Regions from separate parts of the Gordonia sp. UBA7860 genome, predicted to be linked through region 1. Evidence: predicted binding sites of a transcription regulator. Region 1 holds the regulator's gene; each other region holds the start of a gene.

What was found. Region 1 encodes LexA, which represses DNA repair genes until DNA is damaged. Its sites were predicted from a motif close to CGAACANNTGTTCG; they were not measured.
Region 2: the regulator LexA is predicted to act here: its motif matches at 3,405-3,418, upstream of B3T59_RS18060 (HNH endonuclease signature motif containing protein).
Region 3: the regulator LexA is predicted to act here: its motif matches at 3,030-3,043, upstream of B3T59_RS19930 (SAV_6107 family HEPN domain-containing protein).
Region 4: the regulator LexA is predicted to act here: its motif matches at 4,228-4,241, upstream of B3T59_RS13435 (alpha-ketoglutarate-dependent dioxygenase AlkB).

Annotation. Positions count from the first base shown of each region.
Region 1 is NZ_DLSO01000165.1:647-8,664, forward strand. It holds partial or broken gene B3T59_RS20295 (DUF3418 domain-containing protein) at 1-49, shown strand, start outside; gene nrdR (transcriptional regulator NrdR) at 23-571, opposite strand; gene B3T59_RS20305 (LysM peptidoglycan-binding domain-containing protein) at 716-1,156, opposite strand; gene lexA (transcriptional repressor LexA) at 1,567-2,307, shown strand; gene ptsP (phosphoenolpyruvate--protein phosphotransferase) at 2,353-4,068, opposite strand; gene B3T59_RS20320 (DeoR/GlpR family DNA-binding transcription regulator) at 4,339-5,109, shown strand; gene B3T59_RS20325 (1-phosphofructokinase family hexose kinase) at 5,106-6,071, shown strand; gene B3T59_RS20330 (PTS fructose transporter subunit IIABC) at 6,172-8,018, shown strand, end outside.
Region 2 is NZ_DLSO01000144.1:47,773-55,790, reverse strand. It holds gene B3T59_RS18065 (galactan 5-O-arabinofuranosyltransferase) at 1-1,570, opposite strand, end outside; gene B3T59_RS18060 (HNH endonuclease signature motif containing protein) at 1,679-3,400, opposite strand; gene B3T59_RS18055 (glutaminase) at 3,783-5,021, shown strand; gene B3T59_RS18050 (helix-turn-helix transcriptional regulator) at 5,018-5,473, shown strand; gene B3T59_RS18045 (VOC family protein) at 5,504-5,920, shown strand; gene B3T59_RS18040 (decaprenylphospho-beta-D-erythro-pentofuranosid-2-ulose 2-reductase) at 5,948-6,709, opposite strand; gene B3T59_RS18035 (FAD-binding oxidoreductase) at 6,808-8,018, opposite strand, start outside.
Region 3 is NZ_DLSO01000158.1:43,734-51,751, reverse strand. It holds gene rsmH (16S rRNA (cytosine(1402)-N(4))-methyltransferase RsmH) at 1-193, opposite strand, end outside; gene mraZ (division/cell wall cluster transcriptional repressor MraZ) at 567-1,010, opposite strand; gene B3T59_RS19935 (DUF3040 domain-containing protein) at 1,701-2,090, opposite strand; gene B3T59_RS19930 (SAV_6107 family HEPN domain-containing protein) at 2,360-2,878, opposite strand; gene B3T59_RS19925 (GNAT family N-acetyltransferase) at 3,203-3,892, shown strand; gene B3T59_RS19920 (phytoene desaturase family protein) at 3,889-5,517, shown strand; gene B3T59_RS19915 (LppM family (lipo)protein) at 5,553-6,515, shown strand; gene B3T59_RS19910 (hypothetical protein) at 6,662-6,793, shown strand; gene B3T59_RS19905 (methylenetetrahydrofolate reductase) at 6,790-7,776, opposite strand; gene B3T59_RS19900 (polyprenyl synthetase family protein) at 7,777-8,018, shown strand, end outside.
Region 4 is NZ_DLSO01000107.1:26,562-34,579, reverse strand. It holds gene B3T59_RS13460 (NADP-dependent oxidoreductase) at 1-1, opposite strand, end outside; gene B3T59_RS13455 (DUF1304 domain-containing protein) at 69-452, opposite strand; gene B3T59_RS13450 (TetR/AcrR family transcriptional regulator) at 546-1,145, shown strand; partial or broken gene B3T59_RS13445 (TetR family transcriptional regulator) at 1,134-1,792, opposite strand; gene B3T59_RS13440 (MMPL family transporter) at 1,830-4,067, opposite strand; gene B3T59_RS13435 (alpha-ketoglutarate-dependent dioxygenase AlkB) at 4,264-4,893, shown strand; gene B3T59_RS13430 (hypothetical protein) at 4,992-5,372, shown strand; gene B3T59_RS13425 (alpha/beta hydrolase) at 5,372-7,309, shown strand; gene B3T59_RS13420 (adenylate/guanylate cyclase domain-containing protein) at 7,321-8,018, opposite strand, start outside.

The DNA of each region.
Region 1 (8,018 bases):
TCCCATTTCGGAGAAACGCGCGCTACGAGCTCTTGACCGACTCGGTTGACACCGGACGCGGTGGAGTCGTCGCTGAGTCGACGGCGGGCGGGGTGTCGAGGTCGTCTGCGCCTTCGTGGGAACCGGTGAGGTTGCCCTGGAGGTCGTCGATCTCGCGTTGAAAGTCTTCGAGCGAATCGAACGAGCGATAGACCGAGGCGAAACGTAGATATGCCACCTCGTCGAGGTCGCGCAGCGGGCCGAGAATGGCCAGACCGACCTCGTTGCTGGGGATCTCAGCCGAACCCGACGACCTGACAGCGTCTTCGACCTGCTGAGCCAACTGTGCGAGATCGTCTTCGTTCACGTGACGTCCCTGGCATGCGCGGCGCACCCCGCGCATCACCTTTTCTCTGCTGAACGGCTCGGTCACTCCGTTTCGCTTCACGACTGCCAAAACAGCACTCTCGACCGTGGAGAAACGTCGCCCACATTCGCTGCACGCGCGACGTCGGCGGATTGCCTGCCCCTCATCGGCGACACGCGAATCGACGACCTTGGTGTCTTCGTTCTTGCAAAACGGGCAGCGCATGTAGTCCTCGTGCGAATCTCGGGACGCAGCGGCTCCGTCGGTCTGGCGTGGTCCGATCGTCTGACGACCGGCGGAAGCGAAACCGCAGCGGTGACCGTGTCGGTTTCCGACTGGACCCTGTGACATCGAGAATACCGCCAGCGCTCAGCGGTACGCGGGTGTGACAAGCGGTTGGCCAACGCGCAGCCCGCTCGACGGCAGATCGTTGAGGTCGATGATCTCGTCGATGACGGTTTGACGCGGCATATCGGGCGCGACCCGCGCCGCGATCGAGCTCAGCGATTCGCCGGAACGCACATGGACCACCTGCGTAGAGGTCGAAGCCGGCATATTCGCCCGCTGGTAGTCGGCACCGATGGTCCCGACCACCCACACGGTCAGTGCCAAACCGATTCCCGCGAGCACCGCCAATATCGCAGCCCGTCGTCGACGGGCCGCCACCAGCTCGCCGACGCCACCGGCGCATCGCGTGCCTGCGGGACGCGTAGAGGTGCCGTGATCGAACGTGATCCGATGTCGACGCTGCGGCGAGACGTCTGCGCCGGCTGCCCGTCGGACCTCACTTGTTCGAACACGTCCCGCCACACGCAGCTCTTCGCTACGGACGGCATTCGACGGCGCGCGTCCACTGACCACCGTGGCGCGGTGAACCCGGGAACGAGGCGTTTGTGCAGGTCGAGGGGGTGCAGATCGGGCGGTCGGCGGTGTTGCCACGGATGCACTCGACGTGCTGGGAACCGAGCGGGTCACCGGGTTTGTCATCAGGCTGGTCATCGCTACCTCCAATGGTCGATCAAGCGTTCGATGAACTGATGTTCGAGTTCTACCAGAGGGGTCCGACAAAGTCCTGCGACACGTCGAACAAATGTTTGATGTTGTCCGTGGCCTCCGCTACTGTCGGCGCCAGACGATGGAAGAAAGACGCACCCACCCCGCTTCACAACAGCAGCCAGTTCACAACAGCAGCCGCTTCAAGATCAGGAAGGACGGAACCGATGACAGAGAAGTCACGACGCAGCCCGTCGTCGCCCAAGGGCAACGGTCGCAGCGTCGAAGGAAAGAAGAGCGAAGGCGGCGAGGAGGCACCGATCCATCCGGCCGTCGCCGAGGCCACACTCACCGGTCGCCAGCGTGACGTCCTCGATGTGATCCGAAAGTCGGTACGCGAGCGTGGATATCCGCCGAGCATTCGAGAGATCGGCGACGCCGTCGGCCTCACGTCCACCTCATCGGTCGCTCACCAGTTGCGCACCCTCGAGCGCAAGGGCCTGCTGAAACGGGACGCCAACCGTCCGCGAGCGGTCAACGTCTCCGAGGCTCCCGACGCACCGCACTCCGATGCCATCAACGGAGATCTCCCGACGCCCACGTTCGTTCCGGTACTCGGCCGTATCGCGGCGGGCGGTCCGATTCTCGCGGAGGAGGCGGTCGAAGACGTCTTCCCGCTCCCGCGTGAGCTCGTCGGTGAGGGCTCGTTGTTCCTGCTCCGCGTCGTCGGCGAATCGATGATCGACGCCGCGATCTGCGACGGCGACTGGGTCGTCGTACGTCAGCAGAACGTCGCCGACAACGGCGACATCGTCGCAGCGATGATCGACGGCGAGGCGACGGTGAAGACCTTCAAACGCAAAGACGGCCACGTCTGGCTGATGCCGCACAACCCGCTCTTCGATCCGATCCCCGGAGACGACGCCGCCATCCTCGGCAAGGTCGTGACGGTCATGCGTCGGGTGTGATGCACTGAACCTGGCCCCGCAGGTCACTGACCAGCGGGGCCTGTATCAGTGGTCGAGTTTTTCGGCAGCGGCACGTCGGGCGAGTGCCGGACTCGAGGTGGCAAGCGCGGCAGCTGCCGCGGTCCGGCACTGCTCCATGGTTACCGTCGACAGCTTCGCCCCGACTGCTGCTGTCGCGGCCGGAGCCGCCGACAGCGAGGTGACTCCCAGTCCGACGAGCACACACGCGAGCGACGGGTCGGCCGCGGCCTCACCACAGACGCCGACGGGCTTGCCCTGCTGGGCGCCGGCCGTCGCGACCTGAGAGATGAGTGCGAGCACCGCGGGTTGCCACGGGTCGGTCAGTTCGGCGAGTTCTGCCGACATCCGGTCGGCCGCCATCGTGTACTGCGTGAGGTCGTTGGTTCCGATCGACACGAAGTCGACCTCAGCCAGAATCGCCGGCGCCAGGATCGCCGCAGCCGGGATCTCGATCATCACTCCAGCCGTCAGACCACGCTGACGGACGAGATCGGCGAACTGTGCGGCCTCCGCGGCCGTGGCGATCATCGGTGCCATGACCCACGGCGTCGTACCGGATTCTTCTGCCGCGCGCGCGATCGCGTCGAGCTGAGTTCGCACGATTTCGGGGTGGTCATCGCCGATTCGGTTACCGCGTACGCCGAGTGCGGGGTTCGCCTCGTCCGGGTGCTCGATGAAGGCCAGCGGCTTGTCCGAACCGGCGTCGAGCGTTCTGATGACGACTTTCTGGCCCGCGAACGCTTCGAACACGTCGCGGTACAGACGCGTCTGTTCGTCGACATCGGGTTCATCTGCCCTGTCGAGAAATGCCAACTCGGTGCGGAACAGCCCGATCCCCTCGACCGGCGCATCGGCAGCGCGACGCGCCGACGCACCATCGGCGACATTCGCCAGGATGGCGACGTCGGTGCCGTCGGCAGTTCGGCCAGGACCACGCCACGCAGCGACAAGCGCTGCCTCCGCAACGCTGCGCTCGACGAGTTCGCGTGCCTCGGACTCCTCCGGCTCAACGGTGATCGACCCCGCACCGCCGTCGAGCAAAACCATTGTGCCGCTGGTGATCTCACTCAATCGCGCCACGGCGACCACGCACGGGATGCCCAATTGTCGCGCGATGATGGCGGTATGACTGGTCGGTCCGCCGAGACGCGTTGCCAGCCCGACGATCACCGCGGGATCGAGCCCGGCGGTATCCGCCGGAGCGAGGTCGTCCGCGAAGAGGATCGACGGTTGGCTCGGCGTCGGAATTCCCGGCTCCGGCCGACCGAGCAACTCGGCGACCACCCGGTCACGAACGTCGTTGAGGTCGGTGATCCGCTCTGCCATCAACCCGCCGAGTTTGGCGAACATCTCGGAGAACTGCGCCGTTGCGGCGACCGCGGCGGCAGGTGCCGGCACCCCCTTCGCGACACGGGACTTTGCCGCACCGATCCATCCCCGATCCTCGGCCAACCCGGCGGTCGCGGCGAGAACCTCGGCCGCAGCTCCCGACGCGTGCGATGCGCGATCACGCAGTCTGCCCGCGACGACTGCCGCGGCGGCGACGAGGCGTTCCGACTCCGCGTCGCGCTCGTCGTCGGCGATGACGCGATCGGTGCCGAGTGACGTCTCGTCGTACTCGACGCGCTTACCCGGCCACAACACCGGCCCGTAGGCAAACCCCGCGACGACGGGTGTTCCTGTCAACCCTCCCTGACCGTTCATGGTGACCCGATTCTCCGTTACCAGGTGATTCTCCATTGCGTCTGCTGCCTTCCGGGTCGATCGGCCGGGTGCGGTGATCTGTGAGGAATACCCGGCGTCGTGAATTTCTGTGATCAAAGTTACTCGCAACGCTTGACTTGTCAACACATACGGGCGTAAACACAGATATATCAACATTGAATCCCACACAGAACCAATCACGCGGTGATCCACAAAACACAGATCCACCAGCAGCCAGATCCACAGAACACAGACCCACAGATGGTTCGCCGAAAGGTTGGCCACACCACAGATCGGAGACGACAGGTGTACGCCGAAGAGCGACAGCGAGCAATAGCCGATCAGGTGCGCGCGCACGGTCGCGCATCCGTGACCGCTCTCGCCGACAGGTTCGACGTGACGAGCGAAACCGTGCGCCGCGACCTCGCGGTGCTCGAGCGCAGCGGTAGCGTGCAGCGCGTCCACGGCGGAGCCGTCAAGGCCGGGACGGTCGAGGTGGTCAACGAGCTCGGACTCGCCCAACGCGAGTCCTCGCAGACCGCAGAGAAGGCAGCGATCGCCCGAGCTGCGATCCGGTTTCTGCCCTCGGACGGTGGATCGGTCATCTTCGATGCCGGAACCACCACCTACCAGGCCGCCAAGCTGCTGCCCGCCGATCGCAGGCTCACGGTGATCTCGACGAGTCTCCAACTCGGGCAGGCCCTCACCGCACACGAACGGGCCACCCTGCTCATGGTCGGTGGTCGGGTCCGTGGGCTCACGCAGGCCGCAGTCGGAGCCGAGACCGTCGCAGCGCTCGGAAAGATGCGGGCATCTGTTGCCTTCCTCGGCACCAACGGGATCAGTGAGGGCCACGGCCTGTCCACCCCCGACGCCGAGGAGGCCTCGGTCAAGTCGGCCATCGTGGCTGCCGCGCAGCGCGTCGTGGTGCTGGCCGACTCGTCGAAGATGGGCCGCGAGGACTTCAGCTCGTTCGCTCCGCTCGACGAGGTGGACGTCCTGATCACCGACGACGGAATCGACCCCGAGTTCTCGGCGGCGCTCTCGGCACACGGCATCGAGGTCGTGATCGCATGATCCTCACAGTCACAGCCAACCCGAGTCTCGACCGCACCCTGGAGATCGCAGGACCGTTGATGCGGGGCGAGGTGCAACGCAGTACCTCCACCCGGGTCGAGCCGGGCGGCAAGGGCGTCAACGTGTCCCGCGTCGTCGCGGAAGCCGGCATCCCCACCGTCGCGGTACTGCCCGCCCACGCCGACGACCCGTTGCTCACGGCGCTCGACGCCGTCGCACTGCCGTACCGCACGGTCGACATCGACGGTCAGATCCGAACCAACATCACGGTGGCCGAGAACGACGGGACGACCACGAAGATCAATGCGCCCGGTCACACCCTCACGCCTTCCGAACTCGACGAACTGACAGCGCTCGTACTCCGGGGCGCCGAGGACGCGTCGTGGGTGGCACTGTGTGGCTCGCTTCCGCCGGGAGTTCCCGACAACTGGTATCGCCGCATCTCCGACCGCCTCGTCGACAGCGGACGCCGCGTGGCGATCGACACGTCGGGCGCACCCCTGGGCGCGGCGATGTCGGGGCCCGTCGACCTGATCAAACCCAACGACGAAGAACTCGCCGAGGTCAGTGGCATCGACCCTGCCGAACTGACCGCTGCCATCGCCTCGCGCGACTACCTGCCGGTCGTGGCGGCATCGCGCACGCTGATCGCCACCACGCAGGGAGCGGTACTCGCGACCCTCGGTGCGGCGGGTGCGGTACTCACGACGGCTGAGGGTAGTTGGCTGGCCACTCCGCCGCCGATCGTGCCGCGCAGCACCGTCGGAGCAGGTGATGCGTCGCTGGCCGGATACCTCATCGCGTACACGGCAGGCGCCTCCGAACCCGATCGTCTGCGCACTGCAGTCGCCTACGGCTCGGCGGCCGCCGGACTGGCAGGGACGCAGCCACCCCTTCCGGCACAGGTCGACGTCGACTCGGTCGATGTCGTCGAACTCTCAGGAGCCGCCCCGATCACGTGACCCCACAGCCTCCAGTTCCTGTACGCGAATCGCCACCAAGCTCACCGACCACAACCGGAACACTCGCTCTCCGGATTACACAGAAATCGAAGGAAGACCCATGTCCGACAACATCATCACCGCAGCGACGGTGCATCTCGATGTCGATGCAGGCAGTGATCCCGCCGCCGTCATCACCTATCTCGCCGAGAATCTCGGCGAGGCGGGGCGAACGACCGATCCGTCCGAACTGAGCCGCGCCGCACTGGCCCGCGAGGCGAAGTCGGCAACCGGTCTGCCCGGTGGGATCGCGATTCCTCACGCACGCGCCGCGTCGGTCACCACCGCCAGCCTTGCCTTTGCGCGGCTGTCGAACAAGGTCGACTTCGGCGCACCCGACGGCCCGGCCGACCTGGTGTTCCTCATCGCGGCACCCGAAGGCGCTGCCGCCGACCACATGAAGCTGCTGAGCTCGCTCGCGCGAGCACTCGTGCGTCCCGACTTCGTCGCCGCCCTCCGCGAGGCGCCGAGCGACGAACGCGTCGTCGAACTCGTGGATGAAGCCATCAACCCTGCCCCGGCAGGCTCTCCGTCGACAACCGCCACGCCTGCGGCTGGCGCAGCCACCACTGCCGCGGTCCCGGCAGCAGGCACGAAGACCGCGGAAACCGCGAAGACACTGGGGGGTTCCGATTCGCAGAAGCGCCCCTCGATCGTCGCGATCACCGCATGCCCGACCGGGATCGCACACACCTACATGGCCGCCGACGCACTGAAGTACGCCGCGGAGCGTGCGGGTGTCGACTTCCATGTCGAGCCGCAGGGCTCGTCGGGCACCACGCCGTTCACCCCCGACGTCATCGCAGGCGCCGACGCCGTCATCTTCGCCACCGACGTCGGTGTGAAAGGCAAGAGTCGCTTCAGCGGAAAGCCGGTCATCGAGTCCGGGGTCAAGCGCGCCATCAACGAACCCGACAAGATGATTGCCGAAGCCGTAGAGGCCTCGCGCAATCCGCATGCCGCACGCGTCGACGGATCGGCGGACGACGGTGCCGCTGCAGCGGAGGAATCGGGGTCGAGCCTGTCGTTCGGCAAGAAGATCCAGCAGGCACTCATGACCGGTGTCAGCTACATGATCCCGTTCGTCGCGGCAGGCGGACTGCTGATCGCGTTGGGCTTCCTGCTCGCCGGATACCAGATCGCCAACAAGACACTCGATTCATCCAAGACGCTGTCCGACGGCGCCTACATCGCACTGAACAACAGCCTCTGGGATCTACCCGCGGGCGGTCTCGGCCAGTACCTCGGCGGTGTCAGTTTCGCGATCGGCGCGCTCGCCATGAGCATGCTGGTACCTGTCCTTGCGGGTTACATCTCGTTCGCGATAGCCGACCGTCCCGGTATCGCACCCGGTTTCGTCGCAGGCCTGGTATCGGTTGCCGTGGGCGCGAGCTTCATCGGTGGTCTGATCGGCGGCCTCATCGCGGGCGCCGTGTGCCTGGCGATCTCGCGACTTCCGTTGCCGCAGTGGGCACGCGGGCTACAGCCGGTGATCATCATTCCGCTGTTCGGCAGCCTGATTGTCGGCGGTCTGATGTTCATGTTGCTCGGCAAGCCGCTCGCCTGGGTCACCACCCAGCTCACCGACGGTCTCAACAGTATGAGCGGCAGCTCCAAGATCGTCCTCGGCGTGGTCCTCGGACTCATGATGTGCTTCGACCTCGGCGGACCGGTCAACAAGGCCGCGTACCTCTTCGCCACTACCGGCCTCGCGATCGGCGACACGCCTCAGCTCGAGATCATGGCAGCGGTCATGTGCGCAGGCATGGTTCCGCCACTCGCGATGGCACTCGCCACCGTCATCCGCCCCGGACTGTTCACCGAGCCCGAGCGTGAAAACGGTAAGGCCGCTTGGTTCCTCGGCGCTGCATTCATCTCCGAGGGTGCAATCCCGTTCGCCGCAAAAGA
Region 2 (8,018 bases), on a different contig from region 1:
ACTCGGCCCCGGGCGGACGCTTGTCGGCACGGTCTCCGTAGCCGTCGGTGTCGGTGTAGGCGGTCGTGATCTCGTTGGAGAGATAGGCCGGAATGCTCTGTGCCACAGCGATTGCCGCGAGAGCTGCGAGTACCCCGACCACGACGCGCACGTCACCGAATCTGCCGACGGCCCAGTGGGCAAGCTCGACGACGCCGAACACTCCCGCCGCCGCGAGCACCGCGACGAGGATCGGTTCGAGTCGGAAGCCGAGCAGCGTCGTACCGGCAGCAGTTGCCAGCATCGAGAGCAGGCTCATCAGGTAGATGCCGACGACCGTGATGCCCAGTGCCGCGGCGATGGTGCGTTGGCGGAATCGGAGCAGAATCCAGACGAGGCCGATGAAGGTGATCGCGCCGACCAGGCTGAGGTGGAACATCGGCCACGGCAAAAACGAACCGCGTTCTGGCAGATAGTGTTCGGCGGTGCCGCCGCTCGCCGGCTCACTGCGCAATCGGGCGAGCAGGTAGGGAGCCCACACGGTCAATGCGATGAGCCCGGCGATGACACCCATCACCACCAGCCGCCCGAGCACAGCCAGGACGACGCCGCGTCGGGTTTTCGACACTTCTTCGCGGGGTAGCGCCTTGTTGGAGGCGTTGACCCAGCCGTGAACGATGAGCGCCAACGCCATCAGGATCGCGACGCCCGCGAACAGTCCCGTGTAGAGCGTGTAGAAGGTTGCGCTCAGACCGAGGAAGAGGCCGGTTGCCACCACCGCTGCCCAACTCGTGCCGGAGCGGAGTGAGGCCGTCGGACCGTCGACGTGACGGGAACGACCGCGCAGACCGTAGAGCATAGGGATCAGCATCGGGACGCCGATCATGATCAGCACCGCCGCGTACGGTTCGGGACCCGCGTACATCAGCGTCACGACGGTGACGGCGAGCGCTGTCGCGATGCCGCGGTCGGCGCGCACCATGCGGGCCCAGAGCACCACTCCGATCGCCGCGGCGACCGCCATAGAGAGGATTGCCCACGGTTTGAACGCCTCCCAGCCGGGCAGACCCATCAACGACGCATAGCGGCCGCCGCCCCAGAACCATCCCGCCGGATAGTAGGGAGCCAGGTGCAGATAGGTCATGTCCGCCAGGTGCGGACTGCTGGTCAGCCGGGTGAGGTATTCGGTGCGGAACTGCTGGTCGGCGGAGAGTCCGAAGAGGTAGAGGCGCGTCGCACCGAGCGGCATACCGAGAGTGACCGTGACCAGACCGGAGATGCCCGCCGCCGACAGCAGCGTGACCAGCCACCGAGCTTTGCCGTAGCGGTACAGCAGTGCAGCGATCACCAGGATCGCCACGGCCACCACCTGGCCCGCCGTGGTGAGCGACCGGGTGACGTTCGACGAGTTGAACGCGGGCCACTGCACCGCGTCGATGGCCTTGAGGCCGACGAAGGCCACGACCGCTCCGACTATCACCGCGATGACCAGGTCAATCAGTGTGCGGGCGTGTCGATTCACTCGACGCTGAGGGGTCGCAGAAGCCTGTGGACTGGAGTCGTCGGTGGTCGGGCTCTGCGTTGACGTCACGCGTCTATTTCTAGCAGGGGGCCGTACTGGTCGACGCCGGACGCCGCGGCGCGACGGCGTGTGGCCCCCGAGACGGTGTCTGGGGGCTGGCGCTCGTGCGGGCGTGGGTCAGAAGGGCGGGTCGCCGGTGTCGGGGTCGTTGGCGAGCCGCCAGGCGCGGGTGTCGGCGCGGTGTTGTCCGATGCGCGCGCTATGAGCGGCGGCGAGCCGTCCGGGGATGCGTCGGTCTAGGCGATCGGGCTCGTCGAGGTCGGGGAAGAGGTCGCGACCGTTGTACGCGTTGCCGACGAAGTGGTAGCCGCCCGGGGACCGGAAGATGGCGCGGCCCATGGGCGTCTGATGGTCGCGCCAGCCGACGGCGAAGGTTTTGTGGCGGTGGTGGAAGCGGCACAGCGGGCGCAGGTTGGCGCGCTCGGTGAGTCCGCCGTCTTTCGGATTGCCATGGTTGAACGGCTTGGCATGGTCGACGTCGGCGCTGGCGACTTTGTTGGTGCAGCCGGGGAAGGTGCAGCAGAGTTCGCCTGCCTTGACCAGGGCTCGCAGTTTCTCGGGGATGGGATAGCGGTAGGCGGCTTTGTTGTTGGGGGTGACGCGGTTGGGGTGGATGTAGTTCCGGGTGGCATCGGCGAGTAGCCGGCGGGCGGTGTCGGCGTCGATCAGGCCATGGCCGTCGAGGAACGCGGGGTTGTTGTCGTGGCCGAGGAGAGTCGAGAGATTGACCACGATGTGGAACATCGGCCGCGGCGCGAGGGCGGCGGAGCTCTGATTTGCTGCGACCGGGTTCGTGACGGTGGTGGCTGAGGGGTTCGGCTTGTCGTCGACGTTGTCGCTGCACGGAGTCTCGCTGCACGGAGTCTCGGACACGGTGGCGCAGTCGGGGCAGGTGCAGGGGAGTGTCGGGTAGCCCTGAGCGAGGGCGGTGAGTGCGTCGGCGCGTTGTTGAGCGTGGGTGCGGGGATCGTCGGGGTGGGTGTCGGCGATCATCGCTTCGAGCCGGGTGTCGAGGATCGCTGCCGCGGTGCAGGGGAGTTGGCCGTCGATTCTGGACTGACCGGGCTCGTCGCGGTGGGGGCGGATGCGGAAGTAGCGGCGGCTGGTGGCGGTGTCGCGGCGGCGGGCGGCGCCGTCGGGATCGACGCGTTCGACGGTGGCGTCGATCATGGTGCGAAACCTGGTCATGGACATGGGTTCTCGTGCGCTGATTGCTGCGGCGAGTGCGGTATCGACGGCGGTGAGATGCGCGTCGTCGACGTTGTCGGTGCGGGCGACGACTTCGTGGAAGCGGGGTAGGTCGATACGGCCGGTTGCCAACAGTTCTGCGGTTCGGGGTATGCGGTAGCGCAGGGCTGCGCCGGTCTCGATCATCTTCTTGGCTTGGCCGGGTGTGAGGCAGAGGGCGGCGCCGAGCTCGGCGATGGCTGTGGTCAGGCCATCGGGGCCGAAGCGGGCCAGCGGGTTCTGGTTGTTCTGAGTCAGGAGCGCGGCGAGTTGTTCGGGGTCGGTACAGCCGTCGGGGACGGCGTGCTCGCCGGTTCCGATTTCAGCGTCGATGCGCTGGAGGTATTCGGCCTCGCGTTCTTCGTACAGCAGGATTGCGGCTTGCAGCATGCGATAGTCGGCGCACGCCTTGATCGCGTTGGTGTGGAAAAGCACCTCGATGAGTTCACGTGAGTAGAGGCGTTCGTCGTCGGCGAGCTGTGTCAGCTGTGTCTCGACGTCGGAGGTCGGTGCGTCAACTGCTGGCGTATGCGCATGACTGTTGGCCGCGGGCACGACGGGTGATTCGTCGGGTGTCAGCGGGCCGGTGCCGTCGGGGTTCTCCGATGCCATAGTCAGAACATACATTCGAGGTCTGACAATTCTGTCCGCCCAGGTGAAAGCGTTAGCAGCCGGTGTTTCCGACGGTGTGACGAATCATCTCGACGACGTTCAATCCCGGTATGGTCAGTTCGAGGGCGCCCGTTGACGACAGGACCGCTATCCCGTGTAGCGCGACCCACAATGAGGCTGCGACTCTTTCGGGATCTGTTGTACGACCGCTCTTCTGGATGACGGACACCAGCCACTCGTACAGGGGGCGCTGTATGACGTTACCCCCGAAAATCGCCCACACTGTCATACGGATCGACCCCGTCGAACCCGCCGCGCCGCGAGGACGCGCGCGCAGGCGTCGGTACCGTGGACAGCAAAGCGCAAGGAGGCGTCTACCTGTATGCAGTCACCCGTCCGCGATTATCTGACCGAGGTCCTCGATTCGCTCGACGCCGAGAAGAGCGGGGCCGTCGCCGACTACATCCCGGACCTGGCTGAGGCCAACCCCGATCTCTTCGCGATCGCGGTCACGACCGTTGACGGCCGCACGTACTGCGTCGGCGACGACGAGGTCGAGTTCTCCATCCAGTCGATCTCCAAGCCGCTCGCCTATGCGGCAGCCCTGGCCGACCGCGGATTCGACGCGGTGCTGGAGAAGGTCGGCGTCGAACCGTCCGGTGAGGCCTTCAACGAACTCTCACTCGAGAGCGGTACGTGTCGGCCGCGCAACCCCATGATCAACGCCGGCGCGATCACCACCCACGGGCTACTCGTCGACGACGATGCCGACGTCGAGTCCCGCGTGGAGCGGGCGCGCAGCTTCTTCTCCACACTTGCCGGACGTGAACTGGCCATCGACCAAGCGCTCCACACGTCCGAAATGGACTCAGCCGACCGCAATCTCGCGATCGCGCACATGCTGCGCAACTACGGAATCGTCGACGACGCGCCGCACGACATCGTCGACGGATACATCCAACAGTGCTCAATCATGGTGACCGCCAAGGATCTTGCCGTGATCGGAGCGTGCTTTGCCAACGGCGGCGTACATCCCGTCTCCGGCGAGCGGGTGATGAGTCGACGCATCGCGCGTCAAGTGATGTCGGTGATGGCAGGCTGCGGCATGTACGACGGCGCGGGGGAGTGGCTGACCACTGTCGGTATTCCGGCGAAAAGTGGTGTGGCGGGCGGACTTCTGGGAACGCTGCCCGGCCAATGCGGCATCGCCGTCTTCTCGCCACGGCTCGACGAACACGGCAACAGCACGCGCGGTGTGTTGGCGTTCCGTCGGCTGTCGGCCGACATGAACATGCACATGGTCGACGCCGAACCCTACGGAACCACCGTGCTGCGCGACGTCCGTACCTCCGACGATTCGACGACCTTCGAACTGCAGGGAGTCATCCAGTTCAGTGGCGCAGAGTACGTCCTCGACAGTTTGGCCGCCGACGAAACCGGCACCCCGACTGTGGTTTTCGACGTCAGCCAGGTCAGCCACTTCGCCGACGTCGGGCGTCGGATGATCTTGGAGGGCATGCGTCGTGTCCGCGCGGACGGGCGCCGCGTCGTTTTGATTGATCCCGACCACACGCTGCCCGATCCGGACCTGGGCGACGGAACCTATCCGGATAGATCATGACTGGTGATGCGCGGCAGGCACGCGCGCGGATGAACCACACCGAGGACACGAATCGGCGAATGCTGCGCGCGCGTGATGCGATGGATTGCCGGTTCGGTGAACCCCTGGACCTCGCTGCGCTGGCGGCGATTGCGCACGTGTCGGAGTCGCACTTCAGCCGCGTGTTCAAGGCAACCTTCGGCGAAACGCCGCACCGCTACCTCCAACGACGACGGATCGAGCGAGCGTCGTCAATGCTGCGCGAGACGCAGCTGTCGATCAGTGACATCAGCACCGCAGTCGGGTTCAGCAGTTTCGCGACCTTCACCAGGACCTTCGGGCAGATCATGAGCGAGACACCCACCGCACATCGCCGTCACGGCGGGGACCACGGTGCGCCGATCTGCGCGGTCAAGGCGCTACGAAGGCCGGCAGGAGCATTTGTCGCCAAGAGAGCAGTTTTGGACAAGTGAGACCGGGGCAGCGCAGGTAGCGTTCCCGCCATGCCCAACGCGATCATCCTGTCCCAGATTTACGTACTCGACCACGATGAAGCCCTTGACTTCTACGTCGGCAACCTCGGCTTCGAGGTCCACTCCGACGTCGACATGGGTTTCATGCGATGGCTCACCATCAATCTGCCGTCCGACCCCGACCGCCAACTCATGTTGGAGATCCCCGGGCCACCGTCGTTGAGCCCAGAGACCGCAGCCCAGGTCCGCGACCTATTGACGAAAGGTGCTGGCGGTGGCTGGTTTTCGATGTCAACCGATGATGCCTATGCGACCGCAGACGCACTTCGGGCCAAGGGCGTCGACTTCACCGATGAACCGACCGATCGTGACTACGGCATCGATTTCGGTATCCGCGACCCGTTCGGCAATCGAATCCGCATCGGACAGATGAAGTCTCGCCCCTGAGTCTCGCGAGCGTGGCTTTCGGTAAGCCTAGACCCGCAGCTTGCGGAAGACCTTGCGCGGGATGTGGCGCAGCACGGTCATGATGAACCGGAAAGTACCAGGCACCCAGACGATTTCCTTGTTGTCGTCGACGGCCTTGATGACGGCCTTCGCGACGACGTCCTTGTTGACGGTGAGCGGAGCTTCCTTGACGTTCGCCGACAGTCGGGTCCGCACCTGGCCGGGACGCACGACGAGGACGTGCACGCCGTCGTCGGCCAGCGCCTCGCCGAGTCCGAGGTAGAAGCCGTCGAGACCTGCCTTCGACGATCCGTACACAAAGTTGCTGCGTCGAACACGCTCGCCCGCAACCGAACTCATCGCGACGATCTGTGCCCGACCCTGGTGCTTCATCTTGTCGCCGAGCAGCACACCAACACTCACCGCGGCGGTGTAGTTGATGGTCACCTCGGTGACGGCCTTGCGCTGGTCCTGCCAGACCTCTTCGTCGTCGAACTGCACACCGGCAGCGACGATAGCGAGGTCGACATCGCCTCCGGCAAAAGCCTTCTCGATGGTCTCGGGGTGCGTCTCGGGCTTCGTCGCGTCGTAGTCGATGAGCTCGACCGACGTTGCACCTGCCTTGCGCATGGTGTCGGCTGCGGCATCGGCCGTGGGATCGCCGGGCACGACGGCGAGGATCACCCGGGCGGGTCCACGAACGAGGAACGCGCTGGCAATGGCGAGTCCGATCTCGGAACTGCCACCGAGGATCAGGATCGACTGCGGCGAATCGACGGCGTTGAACATTGGTTGGTGTCTCCTCGGTGTTGGGAAGTAGTTGGTGGTCTGAACGGGCAACCGGATTCGGCCGCAACGCAATTCAGTACAAGCGAGCCGAGTTCACGTCAGTTGAGTTCAAGTCGACGGCCCATGTCGGACAAGAACACGCCGGTCGGGTCGATCTCGCGACGCTTGGCGATCCACTTGTCGATCTCCGGGTACATCTTGTGGAAGTGCTCGGCAGACGTCCGTGAATCCTTTGCGGTGTACAGCCTTCCTCCGATCTCCATGACCCGACGATCCATGTCGTTGAGAAACTCCGCGAGCCCTGCACGCAGCGGGAAGTCGAGGCAGACGTTCCAGCCCTCGAACGGGAACGACAGCGGCGCTTTGGGATTGCCCTTGCCGAACAGCTTGATCACGTTGAGGAAGCTGATGTGACCCGACGCCTGGATGTCGGTGATGATCTTCTTGAATTCGTCCTCGTTGCCCTTGGGCACGATGAACTGGTACTGCGTGAATCCACCACCCTTGCCGTACGCGACGGGGCGTCCGTAGGCGTTGTTCCAGTTCCCGATCAGATCGAGCGGGTGATAGAACTGCGGCAGACTCTCGATGACGTCGCGCTTGTTCGATCCGGCCCGGTAGTAGAGCTCGCCGATGAGCCCGAAGTCGAATTTGTTGTCCAGTCCACGCGGGAAGATGTTCGGCAGCGTGATCAGCGGCTTCGGGTTGAACTTGAGCGGATCCTTCTTGAGCTTGTCCGGCAGTTCGTCGAACGTTGCCAGATTGCCGCGGCTGAACGAACCGCGACCGAGCTTCGGGGCGGCGCTCATCGTGTCGAACCAGCCGGACGCGTACTCGTAGCCGTCCTCGTACTTGTCCTCGAGGTGCAGCGCGATGGTCTCGTCGAGGTTGTTGGTGGTGAAGGTGTCGGCCTTGAAGTAGGCCGTCTCGGTGCGCTTGAGCTTGATCTTCACCCGCAGCACGATGCCCGTCAGACCGATGCCCGCCACCGTGCACCAGAACAGCGAGCCGTCGGGGTCGTCGGGCGAGCCGTCGGGAGTCAGGGTGAGAATGCGGCCGTCGGCAACAAGGAGTTGCATCTCGGTGACGTGATCGCCGAACGCGCCAGTCGCGTGGTGGTTCTTGCCGTGGATGTCGTGCGCGATGGCGCCACCGATGGTCACCTGCCTCGTGCCGGGCATCACCGGCACCCAGAAGCCGCGCGGCACGACCACCTTCATCAGATGATCGATCGAGAGGCCTGCGTCGACGTCGACGATGCCGGTCTCTTCGTCGAGCGAATAGATCCTGGTCAGTGGTGTCATGTCGA
Region 3 (8,018 bases), on a different contig from region 1:
GCGCGATGTTCAAGGCTGACTCGTCACGGTCGATGCCGATGACACGTGCGTCGTCGAACTCGGTGAGGATCAGCTCGCTGTGGCCGCCCGCCCCCAGTGTCGCGTCGACGAACACCGGACGTTCGATATCCGAGACGTCGTCACCAGTGGCCGTCAATGCCGGCGCGAGAAGTTCGGTGATCCGCCGTGCCATGACGGGCACGTGGCCGAACTCTCCGGAACGACGTTCGCCATCGTGTGGCGCGTTCACCGAATCACCTCCCGACGCGTGCTGTCTGCACGCCCCGACCCGTTGCGGCCACGCACACTCATCTCGAATCCCTGACACAGACGCTGGTTGCCCCGCTCGGGCTCGCCATGCGTCACGGTGCCGGGGTTGCCCCTCCCATGACTGCGAACTACGCACATACGAATGCCGTGCGTCGCAGGCTGTGTCGGGTTGTCTCGCCGGGTGAAGCGAGGTCCCGGTCCGGTCGCGCACCTGGCGTTGGGGAAGTACGCCAGGGTCGTTCCGGACCGGGGCCTCGATCCACCCGAAGCCCTGTCCATCGTGTGCCATTCCTCGGCTACAAGACCGCGTTCAGTGCGGCCGAGTTGGCTGCCGAGAAGTTCTCCTCGTGCTCGTTCTGGTACTCGCGCCACTTCTGCGCGTCCCAGATCTCGAGGTGATCGAAACTGCCGAACACCACGCATTCCTTGGTCAGCTCCGCGTACTCCCGATGATCGGGAGACAAGCTGATCCGACCCTGCCCATCCGGACGCTGCTCCTCGGTGCTGGCGAAGAAGTAGCGCTGGAAGGCCCGCGCCTGCGGATCGTTACGGGATGCCTCCACGATGCGGGCGGCGATCTCGTCGAACTCCTCGGCTCGGAACACCGACAGGCTGTGGTCTTGGCCTTTTGTGACCATCACGCCTCCTGCCAGTGCGTCGCGGAACTTTGCGGGCAACGTCAGTCGCCCTTTGTCGTCCAACTTGGGTGTGTAGGTGCCGACAAATCGAACGGACGACATGTCGACACCTCCTGCCCCCTGAGCGATCCGTTCCGGTCCGTCTCACCCAGTGCTGCCACAGTACCCCACTTTCCACCACTTTCCACCCCTTCCACCCCCTGAAGTCGGCGCAGACAACTATTGATGCAGGTCAGCGAAGAGAAATGTGGTGGTGCATGTCGCGACCTACCGCGTGTCCTCGCCGCCGACAGGCGTGTCCAGAAGGACATAAGAGCACCAAAGTGACTGATGGGAGCAGATTTCGCGTGCCTGTGGGGCGTTGTGGGGCGACCGGTGGGGCGGTGTGGGGAGCCAGGGTGGGGCGTCGTGGGGATATCGGGTGGGGATATCGGTGGGGAAACCCGCGGGCGGCGTGAGAACCAGGGTGTGGATGGCGAGAGAAGCGGCGCACGGCAGCCCTGTGGGATCCAGAGAGCCCCGACGATGAGGCAGTCACGACATACGACAGCAGGGCAACACATCGGTGCGATGTGTTGCCCTGCTGGTCTGAGAAGTGGCTCTGCGGTACGGCTCGGCGGGCGGTGGTGGACTCGTAGATGTCTGTCTTGTCGAATGCCGTGGGTGCTGCAGCATACAAATTTTTAGATGCGGCACACATGTAACCGCTGAATGCGGCTAGGCCTGACTCTCGAGCACCACGAAGGCCAGGAGGCGAGAGAAGTGAGGCGCCTGATCAGTCAGGCGGCTCGGTCACTCTTGGTCGAAGCGGCGGTTGAACCGTTCTTCCATGCGCTCGGTGAACTTGCGCTTGTTGCCTGCCGGACGGGCGGTGTCGGCGGGTGCCGAACCCTCGGAAGCCGAACGTCCACCACCCCAGAGAGCAAGAAGACCCGCGCCGAACATCACGAGAAAACCGATCAGACTGACGACAGGAAGGCCGGCGATGCTCAGACCCACCAGAGGACCGACGATGAGCAGCACAAGACCGACGGCGAAGATCGCCGCCGCCTGAAGACGACGACGACCCGACGATCGGCCCAGCCGTCGACGCTTCACGCTGGACGCGAACTTCGGGTCCTCGGCGTATAGAGCACTTTCGATTTGTTCGAGCATGCGCTGCTCGTGCTCCGAGAGTGGCACCGACCCTCCTTACTACGTTGCCGATTCACACTTCAACGAGATTGTGGCGACCGCGGACGCCCGTCTCGTGACATGTGTTCGCGGCTTACAGCTTCCATGATACGAGGTGATCGCAAGCCCGACCACCATAACCATCCGACGGTCACCTCAAGTGCGCCGATAGACACAAATTGAGACCAAGGATCACGCCGAGCGAAACCGCCTGGCATGCCCACAGAAGCCTCCGACCACCGGTCAGCGCGTGGGCCGCGGTCTCGAGCGATGTGTTCTCAGGCGATGTGGTCGAAGCCGTAGTCGGACCTGTCGACCGACTGGTGTGCGAGCTTTCCCTGTTCGTAGCCGACGATGATGTCCTCGACGGCATCGAGGAACGACAGCACGCGGGAACGGAGCGCGGCGACCGCCGAGCCCTCGACCGAGCGGCGCAAACCTGACTCGATCTCCATACGAACAGCCGACAGCCGAGCAAATGCCTCGGCGAACTCGGCGAGATCAGGAACAGCCGACGAGATGCGCGACCACGCGTTCGGCGATACACGGCGGGAAACACGCTTGGTCGGCGGTTCATACACCGCGAGCGCGGCACCCGCCGCGCGCAGTGCCGCGAGGTAGTACTGGCGGAAACGCTCGGCGTCGTCTGGCACACCGTCGGCGTTCTCCACCAGGATCTCCGCGCGTTCGAGGAGGTCACGAGCGCGGACGACAACCACGGGGTCGATCTCTGGACGCACCACCGCACCTCGCCGTGCGTGGCGCACTGTGCCGCGCGTCGGCCTGTTGACTGCCATGTCGCGCTCCCTTCGGTGTTGCGTCTTCTCGAACGACCCGGGGATGTGACCGAGTCCCGGTGCGGTCCGACGATGCACGCTTCCCTCGTCCGTCGCCGGACCGCCCGGACTGTCGTGGGTGAAGCAGAACGGCTTGCGGAGGCACGTTCATCGAACACCCGTTCGACATATTCAATATAGCTAGAACGGCGACACTCTTCAAGTGGAGATGTGGCCCCAATCCAGACAGCAGAAGCGTAGAACTCGGTACCGACATTCCCGATCCGCCGCGGCCTGCCACGGACTCGACGCGCGGCTTGGTGTAGAAGGAAGGACGACGAGCAGTTGGCGACCCGACTCGTTCGGTTGACCGGGCAGGACGCCCCGGCCTGGCTCGACGCTGCCCTGAACGTCTACGTGACCGCGATGGACTACCCACGCGGTACCGAACACCACCGGGTTCCGCTTTGGCGTGAGCACATCGCCCGTCGCGGGTGGACCGCATACGCCGCGCTGACGGCCGTTCCCCCCGACCTCCGGCTCGACCCCGACACACAGCGTCGACTCATCGGCCCTCCGGTCTCGCCGTCGGGGCACGAGATCATGGTCGGCATCGCCTACGGCTATCGCGGTGCCGACGACCAGTGGTGGAATCACCAGCTCAGAACAGGGCTCCGACTCTCGGGTTGCAGCCGTGAGACCATCGAGCGCGTCGCCACGAACTACTTCGAACTCACCGAGCTGCACGTTCACCCGACCGCCCAGGGCCACGGCATCGGCGAGTGGTTGCTGACCGCGCTGCTGAGCGACCGCGAAGAAGACCATGTCCTGCTGTCCACCCCGGAGATTCCCGCCGAACAGAATCGAGCGTGGTCGCTCTATCGCAGGATGGGCTTCGACGATGTGCTGCGGCACTTCACCTTCACCGGCGACCCACGCCCCTTCGCCTTCCTCGGTCGACGACTCCCGCTCGACGCCGCGCCGGAACCGATCGTGGGCACACCACGCACACCACCGCCGGCAGCGGCGCGGTGAGCCGCTTGACCCGCTCCGGCCACCAGCCCCGGCACGACGCCGTTGTCGTTGGCGCGGGTCACAACGGCCTCATCGCGGCCGCTTACCTCGCCCGCGCCGGACGCTCCGTTCTCGTCGTCGAACGCGACGACATTCCGGGCGGTGCCGTCTCGACCGTCGAACGTTTTCCGGGCTATCGCGTCGATCGCGGGTCGTCGGCGCATCTGATGATCCGACACTCCCCGATCATCGACGAGCTCGACCTCTCCGCCCACGGGCTGCGCTATATCGACTGCGACCCTTGGGGTTTCGCACCCGCGACGCAGGACGGACCACCGCTGGTGTTCCGCACCGACCTCGACGCGACCTGTGCGTCGATCGCCGCGGCGTGCTCGGACGCCGACGCGGACGCCTACCGACAATTCGTCGGCGTGTGGGGACCGCGGTCGAGGGCTGTGCTCGATGCGTTCAACTCCCCGTCGACACTCCCCCGCTTCGGACGAGCATTCGCCGGCATCGGACACACCGCCCACACCGCGCGCACCGGGTTCATCGGTCGACGTGCGGGGTCGCTCATGTCGGCGACCCAGGAACTGATGATGTCCGGCGACGCGCTTCTCGATCGCTGGTTCACCTCCGAACGACTCAAAGCGGCTCTCGCGTGGTTCGGCGCGCAATCGGGTCCGCCCATGAATGCACCGGGAACCGCGCCCATGGTCGGGTTTGCAGCGCTCATGCACCGGATTCCCCCTGGCAGGTCCGTCGGCGGCAGCGGCGCGCTCACCGAATCCCTTCTGCACCGGCTCGACGCCGACGGCGCGCAGGTGCTCACCGGATCGCCCGCGACGTCGATCAGCCGGTGTGGCGATCATTGGTGCGTGCAGACCGCCGGGGACAGCCACTGCTCCCGTCAGGTAATCGCCGCCTGCCACATTTTCGCGACACTCGACATGCTCGACGCCGGGCGAGCTGCTCCACCAGCGGAGATCGGCCGATGGCGTCGCGAGATCGATATCGGTTCCGGTATCGGGATGGCGGTCCGGCTCGGCACGCGTGCCCTGCCCGCCTACCGCGACCTGCCGTCGGACCTCCCGCCGCACGGCGTGCATTCGGCGCTGGGACTTCTCGTCACCGACCGCGCGCAACTTCGTCGCGCGTATACCGCGGCCACAGTCGGCGAGTTACCACCACGCCCACCGTGCGTCGTGATGAGTTTCTCGGCGATCGATCCGACACTTGCTCCCGCACAACGGCATTCGATCACGGTGTGGTCGCAGTGGCACCCGCGACAGCTGCGTGACGGCCAGTGGTCGACGTCCGGCTCGGTCGCCGCGGACGAGATCCTGGCCGAAGTCGATCGCCATGCGCCGGGATTCAGCGCGTCGGTCGACCACCGTTACGTCCAGACGCCCGCCGATCTGGAATCGGAGCTCGGGTTGGTCGGCGGCAACATCATGCACGTCGAGATGACGATCGATCAGATGTTCACCTATCGGCCGCACCCCGACCTCGCCGGGCATCGGATACCGGGCGCGGCCGGACTCTTCCTCGCAGGGGCGTCGACGCATCCCGGAGGCGGGGTGACCGGTGCCAGCGGACGGATCGCAGGACAGCTCGCGATCGCGGCGAGTCGGCGGCGGCACTGACAGTCCGACACAACTTCATCTGGCACGATGAGCACGTGCAACCGGCTACCACGCGACGCCCCACCGATCCGACGAGCCGACGTACCGTGCGAACCACGATCGCGTCGCTGTTGATCCTGCTCACGGCAATTCCGCTGCTGTCGGGGTGCCTGACCCGCTCGACAACTGTCGGCGACCGGTATGCCGGCACGATCATCGTCGCGACCTCGCCCGACAATCCCAGCGGCGCGCCGCGACTCGACATTCCCGAGTCGATGCACAACAACGTGTCGACCTCCGACTACCGCGAGGGCCCGCGCACCGGCCAGGGCGGCGACTCGGCGAACCCGTCCGCCTCCGCTTCTGCGGGTGCCCCCTCCGCGAGCGCCTCGTCCACGGCCGCACAGCCCGGAGCGACAGGGCAGGGCGCGAGCCGGGTCGGTACCAGGGCCACATTCTCCGATCTGACGGCCGGTCAGCTCAGTCAGCTCGGAGACATCGTCGCCAACGCGTTCGGCGACACGTCGATGACGATGGAATTGAACGCCAAGCGCAGCGGCGACGTCGTCCGCTTTCGCGGCAGCGCCGATCTCAACGGACTCGATGAACGCGACTACCTGAAGTTCACCCTGGCGTTCGCGGGTCCGATCACCGCGAGCAACGTCCCGAAGCAGGATTCCGAGACCTCCGTCACGTGGACGCCCGAACCGGGCAAGGTCACCGAGTTCATCGCCGACGCGACCTACCCCGACCCCGCGACCGCGGCGTTCACCGGGTGGACGTGGCTCCTCGTGGTCGTGTGCCTGCTCGTCGTCGCACTCGTCATCTGGTTGGCGTACTCGCACCGCGACACCAGCCCGCGCCCAGGACGGCCGCGGCCGGTGCGTCGAACCGCACCCGCCCAAAAGGCGACGACACCGCGGGCCACCGCATCGTCGACGACGACCTCCTCCGGCGCAGGCGCAGATGCCTCCGCGGCGGGTGGCCAGAAGCCGGAGAGCGGCGGCCCCACCGGCTAAGCGCTGTGTAGTCCGGCGATTATTCAACCGGCGATTATTCAACCGGCGATTATTCAACCGGCGATTATTCAAGGGGCAGTGCGCGTTGTCGCTACCCCTACAGCGCTGACGTGCCACGATCAGAGCTTGTGAGATCGGCTATCGAAGTGACCGTGGACACACACTGGATCAACTCCTGGTTTGTCCGCGCCGTCGCACTCCCGATACTTACCGTCGATGGCGCCGCGCACACCCTGGCCTGGCGACAGCCGTTCCGCATCGCCGTCGCGGGTAGCTAGTTCGACGAGACGAGCGGCAGGGCGTCGGAGGTGTCGACGCCGAGGCGGTCGAGCACCTCGCAGGTGGCCTTGGCGAAGTTGAGGCTGATGAAATGCAGCCCTGGGACGCCCTCGGCGATGAGACGTTGCGACATCTCGGTGGCGATGTCGATGCCGACAGCGCGCACCGCTGCTCGATCCTCTTGTTCACCCGAGCCCGCAGCGTCGATCAACCGTCGCTCGACGCTGTCGGGCAGCACAGACCCGGACAGCTCGACCATCCGTCGAACCGAGGCCAGCGACGTGATCGGCATGATCTCGGGGATGATCGGCTTGGCTCCCTGCTCCGCGTCGGCCGCGGCGACGCGGTCGCGCAGGCGGAGGTAGAACTCGACGTCGAAGAACAGTTGGGTGACCGAGTATTCGGCGCCCGCGCGAAGCTTGCTCACCAGGACGCGGGTGTCGTGGTCGAGATCGGGAGCGCGGTGATGGCCCTCGGGGAACGAGGCGACACCGACGTGGAACTGGCCGAGTTCGCCGATGAGGTCGACGAGTTCTTCGGCGTACGAGACGCCCTCGGGATGCTTGACCCACTCACCGAGCGGATCTCCCGGCGGATCACCGCGCAGCGCAAGGATATTGGTGATGCCCTTGTCGGCGTACGCACCGACCAACGAGCGCAATTCGGCGATCGAGTGGTTCACCGCGGTCAGGTGCGCAACCGGCACCAGCGTGGTCTCGGTGGCGAGTTGTCCCGCGATCCGCACGGTGCGGTCACGGGTGCTACCGCCCGCGCCGTACGTCAGCGACACGAACGCCGGATTGAGCCGCTCGAAGACACGGACCGCGCGCCACAGGCGCGCCTCGCCCTCGGCGTCTTTGGGCGGGAGGAACTCGACGGAGAAGGGCACCTGTCCCGGATGCGGCGCAGACAGACGTTCGACGACGGACGGCACCGGGGCGGATGAATTCACCGGACCAGTGTACGGGCTAGCCTGTGACACGTGACCTCGACCGCTCCCGTACCAACGCGCCTCGCCGAGGTTCCCGGCGCAGTCGAATCCGTGCTGCGCGACTTTCTCGGCACCGCGGTGTCGACCGCCGCAGCCATTTCGCCGGTCGTCGGGTCGTCGGCGCAGGTCGTCGCCGATTTCGTACTGTCGGGCGGCAAGCGCATCCGCCCCGTCTTCGCGTACGCGGGTTGGCAGGCGGGCCGCGGCGACACCAACGGGATACCGACCGGCCT
Region 4 (8,018 bases), on a different contig from region 1:
TATCTCCACTCTCCTCGTATTTCGGTTACATGAGTTCTGTTGCATGGGTATGGGACCAGACGTTCGGATCATGCGATGAGTGCCGCGGCCAACAGAACGACCGCCACCAGCGGTGTCGCGAGTTGGGTCAGTGCCGCTCGGGCCTTCGTCGGCGACGACAGAAGCAGAACCACGCCGGCAGCGACCATCGAGCCGCAGCCCGCGAAGATCAGCGCAGCACCGACGTCGCGTTGGGTGAAGACGAGCACCGCCCCTACCGTGGCGATCACGGCGAGGAACAGGTTGTAGAAGCCCTGGTTGAAGGCCATGTCACGAGTGTTGGCGGCCTCGTCGGCCGAGAGTCCGAAGGTGCGCCTGGTGGCCGGCGCCGTCCATCGCAGCGACTCCATGACGAAGATGTAGCAGTGCAGCGCGACGGCCACACCCACGAATACGACTGCGGCCACGATCATCCGACTCTCCCTGCCTCCGATTGTGCACTGGTCGTTACACTATAAGCATAGTAGAATGGTTGTTGCAATAAATTCTCGAACGAGGAGACAGCCGTGGGCCGCACCGCCACCTTCGACAGAGCTGAGCTCGTCGGCGTCGCACGCGATCTGTTCTGGCGACGCGGCTTCGGAGAGGTGTCGGTGACCGACATCGAGAAGGCGACCAGGGTGGGACGGTCGAGCATCTACCACGCCTTCGGAAGCATGCGCGGACTGTTCGACGCCGCAGTCGAGGACTACCTGGACGCCGTCGTCCGACCGCGCCTGGCCGGCCTCGTCGCCGACGACGTCTCCCCCGATGCGCTCATCGACTACCTCGCGGGTCTCCGCGACGCCATTCTCACGATCGCGCAGACGGGCGGCGCTCCGGCGGGATGTCTGATCCTCACCGCGTCGGCCACACCGATCGGCTCCGACGAGACTGTGCACGCCGTCATCGAGAGTTATCGCGCCGAACTCGCGTCCGCGGTTCTCCGCGGCGTGCGGGCTCTGCTCCCAGATGCGACACCGAGCGTCGTCGACCATCACACGCGGCTGACCGTGGCCGCGATCATCGCAGCACAATGCCTGGCCCGCATCGACACGGCCGAGGCCGCGCGCACGCTCGACGCGGCAGCCGAGGCGCTGAACGCCGCCGCAGCGCTAGAGGGGTAGCCCCGCCTCCAGGAGGTCGATCGCCTCGAGAAGCGTGTCGAGGAACCTGCCGTCGCGGGGATCGTCGATCCCGTTGGCGATGTGGAACATCATCCCGCCCACCGCCGCGATGAACACCCGCAACCGGCTGCTGTCCCGGTCGACACCGAGGTAGTCGGCGATGAAGTCTGCGGCCTCGGAGATCGCGCGGTCGGATTCGACCTGGTTGACCACCAGCAGCGCCGGCTCGGACTGGATGAGTTTCATCCGCGCCGGGTCCGAGGCCCAGTCGTCGGCGAGAACCAGGCCGACGAGTCTGCGCACGATCTCGCGCAGGAGATCGAATCGTCCGAGCCCGGGCGGGATCGATGTGAGCGCCTCCTGCCACACGTCGTCGAGGTCGTCGTTGATGTGACGACCTGTTCCTTCGATTGGAAGTAGCGGAAGAAGGTGGTGTGGGAGACGTCGGCAGCCTCGGCGATCTGCGCAACGGTCGTCTGTGCGTACCCCTGGGCGTCGAACAGTTCCATCGCCGCCGCGCGGATTGCCGCCCTGGTGCGACGTTTGTGCTTCTCGCGCAACCCGATCGGGCGTACGGGGGCGTCGGGCGCATGCGAGACCGAGGCGGGCGCGGTAGCCATCGCTGCCGTACTCGTCGCCTCGGTCATCGCACTGCTCTCCCTATCTACTCTTTATCCAGTCCGCTCAACTCGACGCCGCGGCGGCGACCTCGCGGGTTTCGTCGACGCTCGCCTGCGGGATACCGCGGTCGCGCACCTTCTCGCCCTCGATGTCGAGATTGGGAACCAGCTTGTCCAGCCATCGTGGCAGACCCCACGCCCGATCGCCCAGCAATGCGATGACAGCGGGCACCACGATCATCCGGATGATGAAGGCGTCGAACAGCACGGCAATCGCGAGCGAGAAGCCGAGCATCTTGGCCGTCGTGTCCGGGGAGAGCATGAACGCCGCGAACACGCTGATCATGATGATCGCCGCCGATGTGACGATACGCGCGCCATGCCGGTAGCCGGCGATGATCGCCTCCTTCGCGGTCATGCCGTGGATGTACTCCTCGCGTATTCGCGTCACCAGGAACACCTGGTAATCCATCGCGAGGCCGAACACCACGCCGATCAGGAAGATCGGCAGGAACGACAGGATCGGCTTGGTGTTGTCGATCAGACCGAACCAGCCCTCCTGGAAGATCGCGACAGTCACGCCGAACGTCGCGAGCACCGAGAAGATGAAGCCAATCGTTCCGATCAGTGGCACCCAGATCGACCGGAACACCGCGATCATGATCAGGAACGCCAACCCGACCACCACGATCAGATACGGGATCAACGCCTTGTCGAGTTTGGCCGAGAGGTCGGACATGATGGCCGTCTGACCACCGACGTGCAGTTCCGACCCTGCTCGCTGCGCCTCGGGACTGAAGTCGCGGATCTGCTCCATGAGGTCGTGCGTCGCCTGATCCGACGGCGCACTCTTGGGCGTCACCGAGATCAGCGCGGCGGTTGCTCCGACGTTCGGCTGCGGTGTGCCGTTGCCCAGCCAGGTCATCGTCGACGCGTTGGCGACGTCGGGCAGCGTCTTGATGTGCGCGACGGTCTCGGTGGCCGCCTTCTCGACCGTGCCGTTCTCGGAGTGCAGCACGACGAGCAGCGGGCCGTTGATGCCCTCGCCGAAGCCGCGCTGCAGCAGTGCCTGTGCGGGAGCCTCGTCGTCGCTGGAGAGCGAGAGCCCCAGTTGCAGCTTGCCGACCGGGATCGCCGCGAGTACCAGCACCGCGAGACCCGCGACAATGAACGGGATGGGTCGCCGAACCACCATGCGGCCGAAGCGAACTCCGTTGGTGTCGGCGGTGTCGGATTCTTCTGCGTGCTTGATCCACGGGATACGTGGGGTGAACGCGAAACGTCCGACGGCACCGAGCAGCGCGGGGATCAGGGTGAGCGCGGCGATCACTGCCATGAACACCGCGACGGCGGCGCCCGCACCCATCTGGGTGATCAGCGGGATTCCGACCACCATCAGCGCGACGACCGCGATGATCACGGTCAGCCCGGCGAAGACCACAGCGGAGCCGGCCGTACCGACCGCTCGACCCGCGGCGTCGGCTCTGTCACCGCCGCGCTTCACCTCGCCGCGATAGCGGGAGACGATGAACAGGGCGTAGTCGATCGACACGGCGATGCCGAGCATGGTGACGATCGCGGTGGCGGTCTCGTTGACCGTGATGACCTCGGCACTCAGCCGCAGCAGCATGATGGTGATCATCACGCCCATCAGGCCGGTGATCAGCGGGATGAACGCGGCGACGAGCGCTCCGAAGGCGACGATCATCACCACGAAGGCGACGGCGAAGCCGATCAACTCAGCCTTACCGCCCGCCTCCATCACGCTCATCAGCGAGCCCGTGGCCTCGACCTGCAGACCGTTGCCCCGATGCTTCTCGAGGATGTCGGTCAGCTGCTTCTTGTTCTCGACGGTGAGGTCGGTCAGCTCGATGTTCTGCCGCACCTGGATCAAACCGACCTTGCCACCGTCACCGAGGACCGACGACGCGAGCTCGGGTTTGGCCGTGGCGACGGTGACAGGGTTCAGAACCGTCGCCTTGTCGGTCAGCTCGGGCAAGGTGTGCAGGTCGGCGACGAGTGCGTCGATCTGTGCGGAATGGGCGGCCAGCCCGTCGTCCGCGGCAACGAGGACGCTCGTCGAGGCCTCCGATTGCTGCTTCATCGCCTCGGGGAAATACTCCTCGACCTGCGAGGTCGCAGTTCCGGAGTCGGTTCCGGGGAGTTCGAAGTCTTTCGCGAACTTGGGGTTCAACGCACCCACGAGTCCGATGAGCAGCGCGGCGATGACCACCCAGGCCCCGATCACCCACCACTTGTGGCGGAACGAGAACCGTCCCACCCGAAACAACAACGACGCCATCTGTGTGCACTCCCTCGAGAAGACTCGGACATTCCGGCAGCAACTAAGAAGTGTTAGTTGCTAACACTTGCGCTCCGGTATACCGATGGGCGACGTCGGTGTGCCACCTCCGAGCCGCGATTGTGAGCGACGTCCCACGCGGCCCCTTCCACCCGCTTTGCGAACGCATGTTCGATATCGGTGTAGGCTGTCGTCCATGAGCGCAGGAGTCCAGGGATCGATCTTCGACCTCGACGCCGAGTCACCACGGCTGCGCGATCTCGGATCGCACGTCGAACGTCGGGTCCTGACCAACGGCGCGTGGGTCGATCTGCGGCCCGGATGGATCGCGGGCAGCACCGACCTGTTCGACGCTCTGCGCGACGACGTTCCGTGGCGGGCCGAGCGTCGTCGGATGTACGACAGGGTTGTCGACGTCCCGCGGCTGGTCTGCAATTACCACGCGAGTGACGAACTCCCCGACCCGTTGCTCGTCGACGCGCGAGCGGCCCTGACAGCGCATTACCGCGACGAGTTACCCGAGGGCTTCGCGACAGCGGGCCTCTGCCTGTATCGCGATGGATCGGATTCGGTTGCGTGGCACGGCGACCGGTTCGGTCGCGGCGCCACCCACGACACGATGGTCGCGATCGTCTCCCTCGGCTCACCGCGCCCGCTGTCTCTACGGCCGCGCGGCGGCGGAGCGTCGTTGAAATTCACGTTGTCGGCGGGCGATCTGTTGGTGATGGGCGGGAGTTGTCAGCGCACCTGGGAGCACGCGGTACCCAAGGTCCGCGGCGTCGGCGCACGGATGAGCGTGCAGTTCCGACCGCCCGGCGTGTGGTGAGCCGCGGATACTTGGAACCATCACACTCCTGCGTGCGTCTGAGTTGGTGCCGTCGGTGAAATGCCGCGGGTCACATCACCACTGAGGGGACAACGCCGATGCCTTGGACGCCACATCTGACGCTGCCGATCAATCCACTAGAACTCGCACCCGCCGCGGTGAAGGAGAAGGCACGCGAGATCTATGGCGAAATGCGTTTCGGCATCAGCCCCGAAGAGATTGAAGCAGTAGCCGCGAGTTGGCGAGCGCAAGGCGGGGCCGTTGGCCGAATCGACCTCAGCGCCCTGTCGGCGGCCACCGGTTCGGGAAGCGATGTCGTTGCTGCTCTGCATTCCGCACACACCTCCGCGATCCCCACTCTCGAATCAATCGCCACCCGGCTGGAGACGCTCGGCAACTACATGCAGAGATTCAACGGTTCGGCCGCGGCGAGCGACGCCGCAGCCGCAGCATCGATGGAAGAGCTGCAGGGGCGCTGATGATTCCGACCATCTCGCAACTGCGCGTGTGGAGCAGCGATTCGATGATGGCCTCCGGCGAGGCAGCGCAGGCCGCGGCGTCGACACTCGACGCGGCAATCGACGCGGCGGTCCGTGCGTTCGATGGCGCGGGCCACTGGCGCGGCGCCGCCCACGCCGCGGCGCACCGTCGTGTAGTCGAGGAACGCGATCACGCCGACGAGGTGCGCAATGTACTGAATCAGATCGCCGATGAAGCGAAGGACGCCGCCGCCGACATCGCGCACGCCCGCGACTACGTGCTGCGCAGGGTCGACGACGCAATCGCCGAGGGTTTCGACGTCGCCGACACCGGCGAGGTCACCGCGGCCCCGGAGCCCGGCGATGAGGCGAGGGCAGAGGGCGACGTAGCCGCCGGTGACGACAGGGCATCAACTCTTCAAACCCGAATTCAGAACGGGCTGAACATGATTGGCGCTTACGATACCGACTTCGGAAAGCGACTCGCCGACCTCGCAGCAGACCTCGCAGCAATGGTCGAAGGACAACCCGACGTACGCCTGCCCGATGGCACCTCCGCCGATGCGGACGACGTGATCGAACGACTCAAGGGCATGAAACCTCACGATATGCGCACGCTGCTCGATGCGATGAGCCCAGCAGACTTGCGTCGACTCATCGCGGCTGACCCGATCACCATGGGCAAACTCGATGGAGTGCCATTCCCGTTGCGCATCAACGCGAATGAGATCAACATCCGCAACGCGCTCGCCGACGAGAGGCAAGCCGGCCGCGGCGAGGGTCCGCGCGCCAAGAGGCTGGCCGCGTTCTTACGCCAGGCACCGGACCCTCGTCGCGCTGCCGCCTACGACAACGCCGACAGCGCCGACTTCCCCGATGATCACCTGGTCGAGCGTTCGTTCGTCGCTTTCGACAACAGCGAGAACGGGCACTTCATCGAGATGATCGGAGAATTGGGACCGCACTCGCCCAATGCAGCGGTGTACGTACCAGGAACGGGCACCAACATGAACGACAGTGCGACGAACACGAAGTCGGCCTGGAACATGTCGAAGCGGACTGGCGGCCCCGTATTCGTCTACGCAAACGGCGACCTACCTCAGACGATGGGATACGAAGGTTGGCCGAGGATCGCGACCGACACGCTCACAGGTGCGCGCGCGGGAGTTGGGCTGGCGGGAGCGGCCGGACTGATCCCCGGGGCAACGGTCGGGGGCGTTCCGGCGGTGTTGGCGTCGATCAATGATTCTGCTCTCGACCCTCAGTTGGCCCGGGAGATGGCACCGGGACTCGTTGGTTTCAGCCACGCACTCGACGCCGAGATCGCGGCTCATTGTCCGGACGCGAAGACCACATACATCGGCCACTCGTACGGAGGTTCCGTCGTCGGCTCGGCCGAGCAGATCGGCTTACGGGCCGACCGTGTCATCTACGCATCGTCAGCCGGCACCGGAGTCTTCGACACACCGTGGAGCAACCATGACGTCGAACGCTATTCGATGACTGCGCCGGGCGATCTCATCCAGGCCTCGCAGTCGTTGCCAGTCAATCCGCATGGCGTCGACCCCGATACCGCTCGAGGAGTCGAGCGGATGGACACCGGTCTTTACAGCGGTGAGAACCAGGAACACCGCGGGCTGGTTCACGGCGTTCGTGGGCACGGCGAGTACTGGAACGATCCCGGTTCTGACGCCTTCGAGAACATGGTCAGGGTGGTCCGCGGCGAAACACCGACGCCCTATGTGGAGCGCGCGTCAGACATGCCGGGCGTCGACGCCGGGCGCGCGTACGCAGAGTCGGCGCAGGCGCACACCGGGGAAGCCGTCGAGAAGGCCCGTGTGCTGCTGCCACCGCTGCTGAAGCTTCTCGACGACCTTCAGAATGGCGGAGTTGACCTACCCGGTGTTCCCGACATCCCGCTGCACCTGCCGAAATAGCTTGCGCAGCGTCACTTGTCGGAGTGTTTGGATGAGCCCGTCGCCATCCGGATCGCGGGACCGAGCAGTCCGGAGATCAACCCGCCGATCGACAACGGCGTCTGGCCGTCGAGTCCGATCGGGGCGTACATTTCGGTGATCTCACTGCGCCCCCGCACAACTCGACGATCAACCGCCGTCCAGTGCTCACTCTCGCCCTCCGACGCGTCTATCGCCTCGCCGCTGGCAAGAACCGGATACCGGCCGCTGCGAGCCGCCTCCGACAGACGCGCGCACTCATTGACCGGGTCACCGATCACTGTGTACTCGTAGCGCTGCTCGGCACCGATGTTGCCCGCGAACACGGTTCCGTAAGAAACTCCGATCCCCCACCGGATCTCGAGCGCTTCGGTCAGGCCCCTGGCGAGGTCGCGCGCGGCGGCGAGCGCCGCGGCTGCGGGGTCGTCGAGTTCGACGGGGGTACCGAACACAGCGAGTGCCGCGTCGCCCTCGAACTTGTTGACGAAGCCGCCGTGTCTATCGACCACGTCGGCGACAACGGAGAAGAACGAGTTGAGGAGCGCTGCAGTATCTTCCGGCGCCCGATGCTCGGCCAGCGTGGTGGATCCGACGATGTCGACGAACAGCACCCCGACCCGACAGTTCGATCCGTGCATGCCTGCACCGCGTTCGATGGCGAGTTGCGCGACGGTGTCGCCGACGTGGCGCG